3 regions of the Rhizobium sp. OAE497 genome follow, and region 2 is predicted to be linked to each of the others. Evidence: riboswitches for the same ligand, from Rfam matches in the RefSeq annotation. Region 2 holds a riboswitch; each other region holds the start of a gene.
The links. A riboswitch is a leader RNA that binds a small molecule or an ion and turns the genes downstream of it on or off. The one in region 2 is predicted to bind cobalamin.

Region 1 (4,408 bases), 150 kb from region 2:
GCTGGGCTAGATTTCGCCGGAGACCTCGCGGCGGCGGCGGTCCAGTTCTTCCGTATAACGGCGCAGCGTATGGCTTTCGCTGAGCTGGCCGACGACCTTGCGCTCGATCAGATTGTTGAGTACGGCGAGCGCTTCACTCTCGGTCTTGTCGAAGATCGCGGCGGCCTGCTTGGCGTTCATCTGCGGCTGCAGGAAGTCGTTCTTGTAGCGGATGAAGCTCTCCAGGCCCTTGCCCTCGTCATCCGTATCGATCGGATTGGAATGGATTTCGGGGACAAGGACGAGGCCGGCATATTTGCCGGTATCATCGACGAGGATGACGCGCTGCGTGGAACCGGCCGGGAAGGTCTTCTTGAACTCCTCGACGGAGGTCGCGACATTGGCGGTCTTCACGTCGGCGCGCATCAGCTTGCCGACCGTCAGGTTGCGGATCCAGCCGACATCATGGGCGCTGCGGATGCTTTCACCACGCAGATGGAAGCGCCATGTGGCGAAGGAGTAGCCGAAGGTGGTGCGCACGACGAGCGACGAGGTGATGACGGCGGCGAGCACCAGCGCGGTGATCGGGAAGTCGCCGGTGATCTCGAGCGCCAGGAAAGTCATCGTCAACGGTCCGCCGATGATGGCGACTGCGAGCGAACTCATGCCGACGACGGCATAGACCTCCGGTGTCAGTGACGCATGTGCAAAGAACGGCGCCGAATAGGCGAAGAGCTTGCCGAGCAGGGCGCCCATGAACAGCGAGGCGAAGAACAGGCCGCCTCTGAAGCCGGAGCCGATCGATACGGCGGAGGCGAAGGATTTCAACAGCAGAATGCCGATCAGCGCCGGGATCGCCACCTGATGCGACAGGTTGAGATGCAGGGCGCCATGGCCTGCCGAGAGCACTTGCGGCGAAATCATCGCCAGCAGGCCGACGACGATGCCGCCGAGCGCTGGGCGGGCATAGGTCGGCACCGAGCTCTTGCGCGCCAGTTCCTCGATGAAGGAGACGCCCTGCATGATCAGAATGCCGGCACCGGCGCAGCAACCACCGAGCAGGATCGCTGGAACGTAGTCGGCCGGAACGACGCTGCCGAATTGGCCGACATCGATGGTAAAGTCGCTGCCGGCAAGCAGGCGGGCGATCAGTGTCGAGAGCAGCGCGGAAACGACGACGGGGGTCAGCGAGACGATCGTGTAGGTGCCGATGATCAGCTCGAAGGCATAGAAGGCGCCGGTCAGCGGCGCGTTGAAAGCGGCGGCGATGGCACCTGCCGCGCCGCAGCCGACGAGGACGCGCAGATCGGCGCGGCGCAGCTGCAGCTTCAGGCCGAGCTTGGAGGCAAGACCGGCCGCAAGCTGCGTATAGCCGGCCTCGAGGCCGACGGAGGCGCCGAAGCCGTTTGAAATCAGGTTCTGGATGGCGACGATCACGCTATCGGTCAGCGACAGGCGGCCGCCATGCAGCGCGTTCGCCTCGATCGGGTCGACCATCGGCTTCTTGCGCGTTCTGCTGAGGATGAACAGCAGCAGACCGAGAAGCAGACCGCCGCAGATCGGCGCCAAGAGCAGGAGCAGCTTGTTGTCGATCTCCGACGAGCTGAGACGATCGACATCGCTGATGCCGAAGATCAGGCTGTGCATTTCGCGCGAGATCAGGCTCATGCCGGTCACCGCGCAACCGGCGATGATGCCGACAGCGCCGCCCGCGAAAACCATGCCCATTTCATTCTGGCGCGCCAGCGCGCGCAGCCGCGCCATATCGAATTTGAGATGGCGCCGCGCGAGGCGGCCGATGTCGGTTTTCGTGAGCATGATGAGAGAACTAGGCGATGGAATGCAGGATCAAGGAAGCGCGCTTTTTGCGCCGCATGATTTCGCGAGCAATTGCAGCAAAAGAGAGGCGGTTGCAAACGAAATGTCGCCTTAAGTCAATGAATTTAATAGACTATCTGTTTGGTAGACTCAGTAGGGTTAAGGGCGGGCTGTTTGGATTGCCCCGGCATCGATTGACTTCGCATGGCCGCACGCCTAACGATGCGTTCAATTACGGATGGTTCCGGGGCGGCGGTTGCTGCCCGGGATGAAAAGGGAATGTGACGGGGCGGACCCAAACCGGGCGCCTTCATCACAGCCGACCCCGCGACTGTAGAGCGGTCAGGGTCTTCCATCCGGTGCACCGGCACCACTGCCTGATCGCTGCATTCCGCAGCAGGGCAATGACTGACGGACACCGGAAAAGCCACTGGAAATGCATCGTGATCAGCCGGGGCAGGACGCCTCTTATTCTACGAATCGTCCGCCTTTTCACGAGAATGCAGCCGGGAAGGCGAGGAAGATCCGCTGGCACGATCAGGGATGGCCTTTCGGCCGTCCCTGTCGGGGCCGACAACCGCGAGCCAGGAGACCTGCCATCTGTGCCGGGCGAAGAGCCCCTTGGGCATTCCCGCCCGCTGCCAGCACGGAGGTTGTCATGGCTGAAACGAGAATTTTCATGCCGCTATGTGCGGCGCCTCAGAGGGTTTTCCTCACTCCTGTGGTCTTAGGGCTGCGCCCACTGGATGTCACAGGAATCCAGCGTGCCCAAATCCTTGGGCACGGGAGACTCATTTCCTTGTTGCTGCGATTCATTCACGGCGCAGACGCGCCGTGGCTGGATTCCCGTGACAGGCACAGGAATGAGGGAAGACCGAGAGATATGTGCCCCAGCACGGTGGCCTTCGCATGAGCAATGCGACTTTCATCCTCGGCGGCGCCCGGTCCGGCAAGTCCCGCTTCGCCGAAAATCTCATGACCGCTACCGGTCTCGAACGTCACTACCTGGCGACGGGGCGAGCATGGGATGACGAGATGCGGGCGCGGATCGAGCAGCATCGGGCCGATCGCGGGCCGTCGTGGCAGACCCATGAGGAGCCGCTGCAGCTTGCCGAGCGCCTGGCGGCGATCGACGGCGCGGGGCGGGCGATCCTGGTCGATTGCCTGACACTGTGGGTCACCAATCTGATGATGGACGAGCGCGATGTGGCGGCGGAGAGTGCCGCGCTCGCGGCCTGGCTGCCGAAGGCGAAGGCGCGGCTCGTTCTTGTTTCCAATGAAGTCGGCCTCGGGATCGTTCCCGAAAACCGGATGGCGCGGGATTTTCGCGACCATGCCGGGCGGCTGCACCAGATGATCGCGGGCTGCGCCGCGGACGTGTATTTTATCGCGGCAGGTCTGCCGCTGAAGATGAAGGGTTGAACGAATGAACCAGCAGAAAATCCCCGCAACCGTGATCACCGGCTTCCTCGGGGCCGGCAAGACGACGATGATCCGCAACCTGCTTTCCAATACCGGCGGCAAGAAGATCGCGCTGATCATCAACGAATTCGGCGATCTCGGCGTCGATGGCGACGTGCTGAAGGGTTGCGGTGCTGAAAATTGCACTGAGGACGATATCATCGAGCTCACCAACGGCTGCATCTGCTGCACCGTCGCCGACGATTTCATTCCGACGATGACCAAGCTTCTGGAGCGCGATCAGCGCCCCGACCACATCGTCATCGAGACCTCGGGTCTGGCGCTGCCGCAGCCGCTGGTCGCCGCCTTCAACTGGCCGGACATCCGCAGCGAAGTCACCGTCGACGGCGTCATCACCGTTGTCGATAGCGCCGCCGTCGCTGCAGGGCGTTTTGCCGACGACCACGATGCCGTCGAGGCGCGCCGCGTCGAGGACGAATCCCTCGATCACGAAAGCCCGATCGAGGAACTGTTCGAGGATCAGCTGACCTGCGCCGATCTGATCGTTCTCAACAAGACCGACCTGCTGGACAGCGAAGGCCTCGTCCGCGTACGCGAGGAAGTGACCTCGCGCATCTCTCGCAAGCCTGCGCTGATCGAAGCGAAGAACGGCGATGTCCCGGCAAGCGTTCTGCTCGGCCTCGGCATCGGCACGGAAGAGGATATCGCCAACCGCAAGTCCCATCACGAGCTGGAGCATGAAGATGGCACGCCGCATGACCACGACGAGTTCGACAGCTTCGTCGTCGAGCTCGGCACGCTTGCCGATCCCGCCGGGTTCATCGAGAAGCTGAAGGGCGTGATTTCAGAGCATGACGTGCTGCGCCTGAAGGGCTTTGCCGATGTCTCCGGCAAGCCGATGCGCCTGCAGATCCAGGCTGTCGGCAGCCGCATCGACCAGTATTTCGACCGTGCCTGGGCGCCGAGTGAAACCCGCGGCACGCGCCTCGTCGTCATCGGCCTGCACGATATGGATGAAGCTGCCGTGCGCAAGGCAATCGAGGCGCTGGTCTGATCCATGCATCTGCTCCTCGCCCAGAAAGGAACGATCAGCGACGGTGACGAGGCGATCGATCTCGGCCAGTCACCCGGCGATATCCTGTTCCTTTCTGCGGCGGATACGGAGCTTTCGGCAATTGCCGCCGCTCAT
Region 2 (4,408 bases):
ATTCCGCAGAACATCATCGACAAGGCGCCGTCCGCCGAGCTTCGCCCGGACCAGAAGGACCAGGATTCGCTGCCGCCTTATCCTGTTCTCGACGACATTCTCGAATGCCTCGTCGAGAAGGAGATGGGCGTCGACGAGATTGTCGCCCGCGGTCATGACGTCGCAACCGTCCACCGCGTCGAGCATCTGCTCTATCTCGCCGAATACAAGCGCCGCCAGTCGGCGCCGGGCGTGAAGATCACCAAGAAGAATTTCGGCCGTGATCGCCGCTACCCGATTACCAACCGGTTTAGGGATCGCAGTTAGCGATCGTTAACCCGATCAACCGAAAGCTGCTGACTTCCGCATCTTCCCGCGTTTCTATCGTCAGAAATGCGGGAGGTCCTGATCGTGCGTGATACGAAAGTCGCCGTCTTCATCGATACCGAAAACCTGCCGGCGCGCTCGGCGGGCGAGATCATCGACATCGCATCCGGCTACGGGCGCCTTGTCGAGCGGCGCGCCTATGGCGATTTCACGCGGGAGGCTGCCCAGCCGTGGGTCGCGGCTGCCGGAAAGCATGCGCTCAGCCTGCAGACGGCGGTCAGCTCCCAGTCGGGCAAGAATGGTGCGGACATCCTGCTTGCCGTCGATGCGATGGAATATCTCGGCGCCTCGGCGATCGATCTTTTCTGCATCGCCAGCAGCGATCGCGACGTCGGCCATCTGGCGACGCGTATCAGGATGCGCGGCAAGCAGGCGATCGGGGTTGGCGCGCCGAATGCTTCCAGGCTGCTGCGCGAGTCGTTCGATGATTTCTTCGAGTTGCGTCTCGCAGAGGCGCCGGCAAGCCTTCCGGCACTGGCCAAGGTCGTGGCGCTGCAGCCATCACCGAGCATCCGGCCCTATATCGCGCAGGCGCTGCAGACGGCGAAGCTGAGGGAGGAAGGCTGGCTGGATATTGCTGAGCTCGGCACCTTGCTGCGGCAGGTCTATCCCGACTTCAAGGCACAGCATTTCGGCGCTCCGAACCTCAGTTCGCTTTTGAAGCGATGCGACTTTATCGAGACACAGATGCATGGCACAAACCGCATGCAAATCAGAATGAAGCGGAACGGCGGATAGCCGGACCGCCGCACAATGCGGGAGGCATGCATGCGCAGTTCGGTCGAGATCTACAATATCCGTACGGCCAAGAGCCGGGTGGTTTTCCAGACGGAGCAGCTGATCGAGGCACCGAACTTTTCGCCTGACGGGCGCTATCTGCTGCTGAACGGCGATGGGCTGCTCTATCGCTTGTCACCGGATGGTGAGGGTGGGCTGAGGCAGGTCGACACCGGCTTTGCCGCTGCTTGCAACAACGATCACGGCATTTCGCCCGATGGCCGGCACTATGTCATTTCGGACAAGACGGAATATGGCAAATCCTGCATCTACACGCTTTCGGCGGAAGGTGGGGCGCCGAAGCAGGTGACCACCAATCTTCCGTCCTACTGGCACGGCTGGTCGCCCGACGGCAAGGAATTGGCCTATTGCGGTATCCGCGACGACGTCTTCGACATCTACACGATAGCGGTCGATGGCGGCGCCGAGCGGCGGCTGACGCATGGGGAGGGGCGCAATGACGGGCCGGACTATTCCTTCGACGGGCAGTGGATCTATTTCAATTCCAGCCGCACCGGGCTGATGCAGATCTGGCGCATCCATCCTGACGGTACCGGGCTGGAGCAGGTGACCCACGACAATTACGGCAACTGGTTTGCCCATCCAGCACCTGCTAACGACAAGGTGCTGATCCTCTCCTACGATCCAGATGTCTTCGATCACCCGCGCGACCTGCATGTCAGGCTGCGGCTGATGGACATGGATGGCGGCAACCTGACGACGCTGTTCGAACTGTTCGGCGGGCAGGGCACGATCAATGTTCCCTGCTGGTCACCGGATGGTGATGAGTTTGCCTATGTGCGCTATTTCCCGGCCACTTGAAGCGCGCCGGTAAAACGGGCAAGAGGGTTTTCGTCAGGTGCCCGCCAGCGGCGGGAGAATCGGGAATCCGGTGTGAGACCGGAACGTGCCCAACGCTGTAAGGCTGACGCCTGCCGCATCGTGCCACTGGTTGACACCGGGAAGGCTGCGGCGGGCGGATGACGCCAAGTCAGAAGACCGGCCTGGCATCATAGACTGATCCCGCGCGGACGGCGGGTCGGTTGCGTTGTTGGGGATTTGACGATGCGACCCTTGAGCGGGGATGCGCTGCAGCGCGCATCCGCTTTTTCCGGTGACGAGCGCGATGCCGTCTACCGGGCGATCATGACCAGGCGCGACGTGCGCGACCAGTTTTTGCCGGATCCGGTACCCGAGGATGTGCTGATGCGGCTGCTTGCGGCCGCGCATCATGCGCCGTCGGTCGGCTTCATGCAGCCGTGGAATTTTATCGTCGTCGATGATGCGGCCGTGCGCCGGCGGGTATGGGAGGCGTTCGATCGCGCCAACCATGAGGCGGCCGGGATGTTCGATGGCGAGCGGCAGGCGACCTACCGGTCGCTGAAGCTCGAAGGCATCCTCAAGGCACCGCTCGGCCTCTGCATCACCTGCGATCCCTCGCGCAGCGGCGAGGTGGTGCTGGGGCGTACGCATAATCCGCGGATGGACAGCTATTCGACCGTCTGCGCCGTGCAGAACCTGTGGCTTGCGGCGAGGGCCGAAGGCGTCGGCGTCGGCTGGGTCAGCATCTTTCATGAAAGCGAGCTCAAGGAGATCCTCGGCGTGCCCGCGCATATCGAGATCGTTGCCTGGCTTTGCATCGGCTATGTCGACGAGCTCTACCGGGAGCCGGAACTCGCCGTCAAAGGCTGGCGGCAGCGGCTGCCGCTCGAGGAGCTGGTCTTCCGCGATGGCTGGGGCCGCCGCTAGGAACGGCAGACGTTCAGCGTATGCCGGCTGGTCTTAGTTCTGCTGTTGCTGCTGCGGCTGCGGGCCTGATGTTGCCGGGTTCTTCAGATCGATGCTGCCCTGGTCGCCTGCGAGGAATTGCGGGCCGACCTGGCGGACCTTGCTATTCTGCGGCTCATAGGGCCGGTCCGGGATCTGTGGCTGCGGTGCAGCCGGCGTTTGAGATGCCGTGGCTGCAGGCTTGGTGGTGATCGTCGTGATCGAGCCCTTCGGCGGCGGTTCGCTTACGGTCTGGTTCTTTCGCATTTGCTCGTAATAGGCGGTCAGATTGCAGCTGCAGGACGACTTTTCGCCGGGAGCGCGGTTCTTGTAGGCGAAGGCGTTCGGCATCGCGCTGTAGCGGGTGCCCGTGGCGGCCGAGATCATATTGGCCGCGTCGGTGTTCGAAACGTCCTGATAAAAGAGCTCGGTCTCGATGCCGGGGCACATTTTCGAGCAGGTCGAGGCATCGCGGCTGAAATCGATCGAGGTGGCGTTGGTGCTGATCGGGAAGAAGCCGCCGTCGCAGGTTCGCACGCACATGGTGCTGACATGCGACATCATCTCGCCGCGCGGCACGCCATATTGCGTGTTGCCTTCCTCGCCGTTGCCGAGCGGGATGAAGGTATCGCCGCGCATCGCCTGTTCTTCAGTGCTTGGCGCCGGCTCGTAGGCGCGCTCGTCCGGTTGATAGCCGGGATCGTCGTTGCAGCCGTTGTCGTCAAGGGCGGCCATCAGCTGGCGGCGTTCGTTGATATCGCTGCCGCCGGATTCGCGCAGCTGGTTGCGGCGGTCCTGGAGGTAGTGGATGTTGTCGATCATCCGTGCTTCGGATTCCTGCAGGTCGCTGCAGTAGCCGGCATTCTCGCCGCCGATGACGACCATGCTGTCGACGCTGCAGCCGTTGCTGCGCAGGTCGTTGCGCAGCTTGCGGAGCTCGAGGTTCTGCTCGGCTATCGCGCTCGCATATTGGCGGATTTCCGGGCCGTTGCCGATCACCTGCGGCAGGTCGGCAAGGCGGCCGCGCAGATCTTCGCAGATCGCGTTCGTCTGCGCTGCCGCTGGCGCGGCAGCCGCAAGGAAAAGGGCAAGGGTCAGGCTTCGGCGTTTCACGGTATCATCCCGCAGCATAGTCAAACCGGAAGCGGCAGGGCATTTGCCGCATCCATCCTGTCTAGCTGCCTTCCGTTAACAAGCTAACGAAGGAATTCTAACGCATTTTTCCGATCGACTGCAAATTCACGCCGGCTGCTGTGCTTCGACGACGGCGAGAGCCGCCATGTTGACGACGCCGCGCGAGGTGACCGAAGGCGCCAGGATATGAGCCGGGAGCGCCGTGCCGAGCAGGATCGGGCCGACATGCAGGCCGTCGGTCATCGACTTGACGACGCCGAGCGTGATGTTGGCCGCATCGAGGTTCGGGAAGACCAGGAGATTGGCTTCGCCGTGCAGCGTCGTGGATGGCATGACGCGCTTGCGGATCTCGTCGGCAATCGCG
Region 3 (4,408 bases), on a different contig from region 2:
ATTGAAAGGCGAGATCGTCGCTATCTATGCCGATCTCAAGGCCGCCGAGCACACGTTCCGCAACATCAATACGGAATATCTGGAGATCTACAGCCCGCTCCACGACCAGGCTTCCGGCCGCATCATCGGCGTCGCCGAGATCCATGAGGAGCCGAACAGCTTCATGGGCGAGCTCGCCCGGCTGCGGATCGTCACCTGGGCGACCGTGGCGCTGTTTTCCTTCGTTGTCATGCTCGGCCTGTTCCTGATCGTCAGGCGCGGCAGCCGGACGATTGAGACCCAGCGCCATGCGCTGAGCCATCGCGCCGAGGAGGCGGAACTGGCTTCCAAGGAGCTGATGGAGCTGCGCGATACGGCGCGGCGCGCCTCGATGGAGCTCGCCAACATGAACGAGACCTTCATCCGCCGCATCGGCGCCGATCTGCATGATGGTCCCGTTCAGCTGATGACGCTCGCCATCCTGCAGCTCGACGAGCTGCGGGACCTGACCCGCAAGGATGAACGCGACAGGGCTCTCGACGCGACGAACAAGGCGCTGGGCGAAGCGCTCATCGAAACGCGCACGGTGACGAAGTCGCTGCTCCTGCCGGAGATCCTGCATCTCTGGGCCAAGGATGTGGTGGCCGAAGCGATCAAGCAGCACGAGGCGCGCACGCGAACCAAGGTCGCATTCACCTCAAGCGGCACGAATGCCGATCTGCCCCCGGCGCTGAAGACCTGCATCTACCGCTTCGTGCAGGAGGGGCTCAACAATGCCTACCGACATGCCGGCGCCAACGGTCAGCGTGTCCGATGTCGCATCGACATGCCGGTCATCTCGATTTCGGTCGAGGATGACGGTCTGCCTCCGGGGACGCTGCCGCTTGCGGCGCGCGAAGGGGGAATGGGGCTTTACGGCCTTCGCCAGCGCATCGAAAGCTTCGGCGGGTCGCTGACCATCGGCAAGCGCCCGGATGGCGGGATGGTGCTGACAATGACGCTGGAACTGCAGCAGGCGGATGCCGCCGCCCATTGAGCCGGAACTAGCCGAATTGATAGGTAGCTATAAGCATAGATGTGGAATAGACACAAATACGATGAAGTTAACCAAGCATTAAAATCCAGCTTTATGTTTTGCTCTGATTACATTAGAGCTGTTGGATAGAAAGACGAGGGGGTTATTCGTCATCATGTCTATCTCGGTCGCGTTCGTAGATGATCATCCAATATTACTGGATGGACTGGTTAATCTTTACTCCGCTAAGGATGACCTCCGGGTCACGGCGCGCGGTGAGAATGCCATCGACGCCCTGAAGATCGTCGAGGAGCATCGTCCCGATGTCCTCGTCACCGATCTCAGCATGCCGGGCGACACGCTGGCGGCGCTTGAGCTGATCCAGAAGAATTACGAAGGCACCAAGGTCGTGGTCTTCACCGCGACCGCCAATATCGACACGGCGATCCAGGTTCTCAATCTCGGCGTCTGCGGCTATGTGCTCAAGGGCAGCACGGCGCGCGATCTCTACGAGGCGATCAAGACCGTCCATGACGGCAGCACTTTCATCACGCCGGGCTTCGCCACCAAGGTCATCCTGTCGATGAAGACGGCTGAAATCCGCCGCAAGGCGCAGATGCAGAAGCGGCTCAGCGCCCGCGAGGAGCAGATCGTCACCTACCTGCTGCAGGGCAAGACCAACCGCGAAATCGCCAGCATGCTCGACATCAGCGAGAAGACCGTCAAGCACTACATGACGCTGCTGATGCAGAAACTCGACGCCCGCAACCGCGTCGAAGTCGTGCTTGCGGCGCAGAAGCTGCAGGCGCCGGTCGAGACCAGCGCTCCACAGATGTTGTCATAGGCCTATGGCCTAACGCGGCTCCTGAAGTAGGGCAGGCTGGCCAATTTTCTTCGGTAGCAGAGTGTGAGAGGGGAGCAAACGCGGCTGGCATTGACCCCCGCGTTTACTCCCCATTCACCATGTTCGCTGGATTTCCCCACTTTCCTCCGTGCTGTTGGCAAACAAATTATTGACGCTGATTTTGACTCGCGTACTATATCTAGTGTTCGAGGTTCTCACGATTCGTAGGGGTCGTGGGCTAAGACGGGAATTCGGTGAGACCCGCTGCAAAGCGGGACAATGCCGGAGCTGCCCCCGCAACTGTAAGCGGCGAGCATCTGTCCCATTTCGGGTCACTGGGTCATGAAGACCCGGGAAGGCCGGGATGAATGTGATGATCCGCAAGCCAGGAGACCTGCCTTGAGCGAAAACGTCCACGGGCGGGGTGTCCGGCTGGCGAGCGATGAGATGCGCGCATGATGCGGCTCTTCGCTTCCTCCGGTGTGTCCTGCATGAGCCACTTCGGGGTGAAGTCTTATGTCTTTGAGTTTCAGATCATACCGGCGCGAATGACGGGCTGCTGACGCCCGGCAATCGGTAACGGCTGCCTTCCATTTCGGTCTTCCCAAACGCGGATATCGGCGGATGTCCGAACGATATCCCATGCCTTCCAGTCACGAGGTTTTCCCAATGAGCATCACCGTCTACAGCAAGCCCGCCTGCGTCCAGTGCACCGCGACCACCCGCGCCCTCGACCGCCAGGGCATCGACTACACGATCATCGACGTTTCCACCGATAGCGCTGCCTACGAGCTGGTGCAGGGCCTCGGCTACCGCCAGGTGCCCGTCGTCATCGCCGGCGAGCAGCATTGGGCCGGCTTCCGCCCCGACATGATCAGCGCGCTCGCCTGATCGGCCGCAGCGATGGGCGAGATCGTCTATTTTTCCAGCCGGTCGGAGAACACCCATCGTTTCGTCGAGAAGCTCGGCCTTCCCGCGCAGCGCATCCCCATCACAGGCGCGACCCTGCAGGCAGGGTCGCCCTATGTGCTTGTCGTCCCAACCTATAGCGGCGAGGGCGGCAAGGGGGCCGTGCCCAAACAGGTGATCCGTTTCTTGAACGATGCGGCAAACCGTTCGAACCTTCGCGGCGTGATCGCTGCGGGCAACAGCAACTTCGGCGAGACCTACGGGCTTGCCGGCGACATCATCTCGCGCAAATGCCAGGTGCCGTACCTCTACAGGTTCGAGCTTCTCGGCACGGCCGACGACGTCGCCAATGTCAAACACGGATTGGAACGATTTTGGACACGGCAGTTCTCGAGCGCCCCTTGAAGGCGCAGGCCGCTGACGCCGCGCTGGATTATCACGCGCTGAACGCGATGCTGAACCTCTATGACGGCGAGGGAAAGATCCAGCTGGACAAGGACCGGCAGGCGGCCAAGCAGTATTTCCTGCAGCACGTCAACCAGAACACCGTCTTCTTCCATAACCTCCGGGAGAAGCTCGACTATCTGGTGACCGAGGGCTACTACGAGCAGGAGGTTCTGGACCAGTATTCGTTCAATTTCGTCCGCGATCTCTTCGATCACGCCTACGACAAGAAATTCCGGTTCCCGACCTTCCTCGGTGCCTTCAAATATTACACCAGCTACACGCTGAAGACCTTCGACGGGAAGCGCTATCTGGAGCGCTACGAAGACCGCATCTGCATGGTGGCGCTGGCGCTGGCGCGGGGCAACGAGGCGCTCGCCCGCGACATGGTCGACGAGATCATTTCCGGCCGCTTCCAGCCGGCGACGCCGACTTTCCTCAATGCCGGCAAGAAGCAGCGCGGCGAGCTCGTCTCCTGCTTCCTGATGCGGGTCGAGGACAATATGGAATCGATCGGCCGTTCGATCAATTCGGCGCTGCAGCTTTCCAAGCGCGGCGGCGGCGTGGCGCTGTCGCTGACCAATATCCGCGAGGCCGGTGCGCCGATCAAGCACATCGAGAACCAGTCGTCGGGCATCATTCCGGTGATGAAGCTCCTGGAAGATGCGTTTTCTTATGCGAACCAGCTCGGCGCTCGGCAAGGGGCCGGTGCGGTCTATCTGAATGCGCATCACCCCGACATCATGCGCTTCCTCGACACCAAGCGCGAGAATGCCGACGAGAAGATCCGCATCAAGACGCTGTCGCTCGGCGTCGTCATCCCCGATATCACCTTCGAACTCGCCAAGAACAACGAGGACATGTACCTCTTCTCGCCCTATGACGTGGAACGCGTCTACGGCGTGCCCTTCACCGAGATTTCGGTCAGCGAAAAGTATCGCGAGATGGTGGCCGACAGCCGCATTCGCAAGAAGAAGATCAAGGCGCGTGACTTCTTCCAGGTGATCGCCGAAATCCAGTTCGAGAGCGGCTATCCCTACATCATGTTCGAAGACACGGTGAACAAGGCGAACCCGATCGCCGGGCGCATCACCATGAGCAATCTCTGCTCGGAAATCCTGCAGGTCAGCGAGGCCAGCGAATATAACGACGATCTGTCCTACAAGCATATGGGCAAGGATATCTCCTGCAATCTCGGCTCGCTGAACATCGCCGCG

Region 1: linked by a shared signal. The riboswitch ahead of cobU (bifunctional adenosylcobinamide kinase/adenosylcobinamide-phosphate guanylyltransferase) and the one ahead of bluB (5,6-dimethylbenzimidazole synthase) in region 2 are both predicted to bind cobalamin.
Region 3: linked by a shared signal. The riboswitch ahead of nrdH (glutaredoxin-like protein NrdH) and the one ahead of bluB (5,6-dimethylbenzimidazole synthase) in region 2 are both predicted to bind cobalamin.

What each region holds. Positions count from the first base shown of each region.
Region 1 covers NZ_JBEPOA010000001.1:2,168,484-2,172,891, reverse strand. Annotated here, with positions in the region: gene ABIE40_RS11175 (cobyric acid synthase) at 1-10, shown strand, start outside; gene ABIE40_RS11170 (chloride channel protein) at 7-1,797, opposite strand; cobalamin riboswitch at 2,020-2,412, shown strand; gene cobU (bifunctional adenosylcobinamide kinase/adenosylcobinamide-phosphate guanylyltransferase) at 2,707-3,219, shown strand; gene cobW (cobalamin biosynthesis protein CobW) at 3,224-4,273, shown strand; gene cobN (cobaltochelatase subunit CobN) at 4,277-4,408, shown strand, end outside.
Region 2 covers NZ_JBEPOA010000001.1:2,020,612-2,025,019, reverse strand. Annotated here, with positions in the region: gene ABIE40_RS10475 (NAD+ synthase) at 1-306, shown strand, start outside; gene ABIE40_RS10470 (NYN domain-containing protein) at 391-1,104, shown strand; gene ABIE40_RS10465 (TolB family protein) at 1,135-1,965, shown strand; cobalamin riboswitch at 1,984-2,165, shown strand; gene bluB (5,6-dimethylbenzimidazole synthase) at 2,209-2,892, shown strand; gene ABIE40_RS10455 (DUF2865 domain-containing protein) at 2,926-4,023, opposite strand; gene ABIE40_RS10450 (NADP-dependent malic enzyme) at 4,150-4,408, opposite strand, start outside.
Region 3 covers NZ_JBEPOA010000002.1:676,272-680,679, forward strand. Annotated here, with positions in the region: gene ABIE40_RS22640 (sensor histidine kinase) at 1-1,015, shown strand, start outside; gene ABIE40_RS22645 (response regulator) at 1,170-1,838, shown strand; cobalamin riboswitch at 2,031-2,254, shown strand; gene nrdH (glutaredoxin-like protein NrdH) at 2,508-2,729, shown strand; gene nrdI (class Ib ribonucleoside-diphosphate reductase assembly flavoprotein NrdI) at 2,742-3,152, shown strand; gene nrdE (class 1b ribonucleoside-diphosphate reductase subunit alpha) at 3,122-4,408, shown strand, end outside.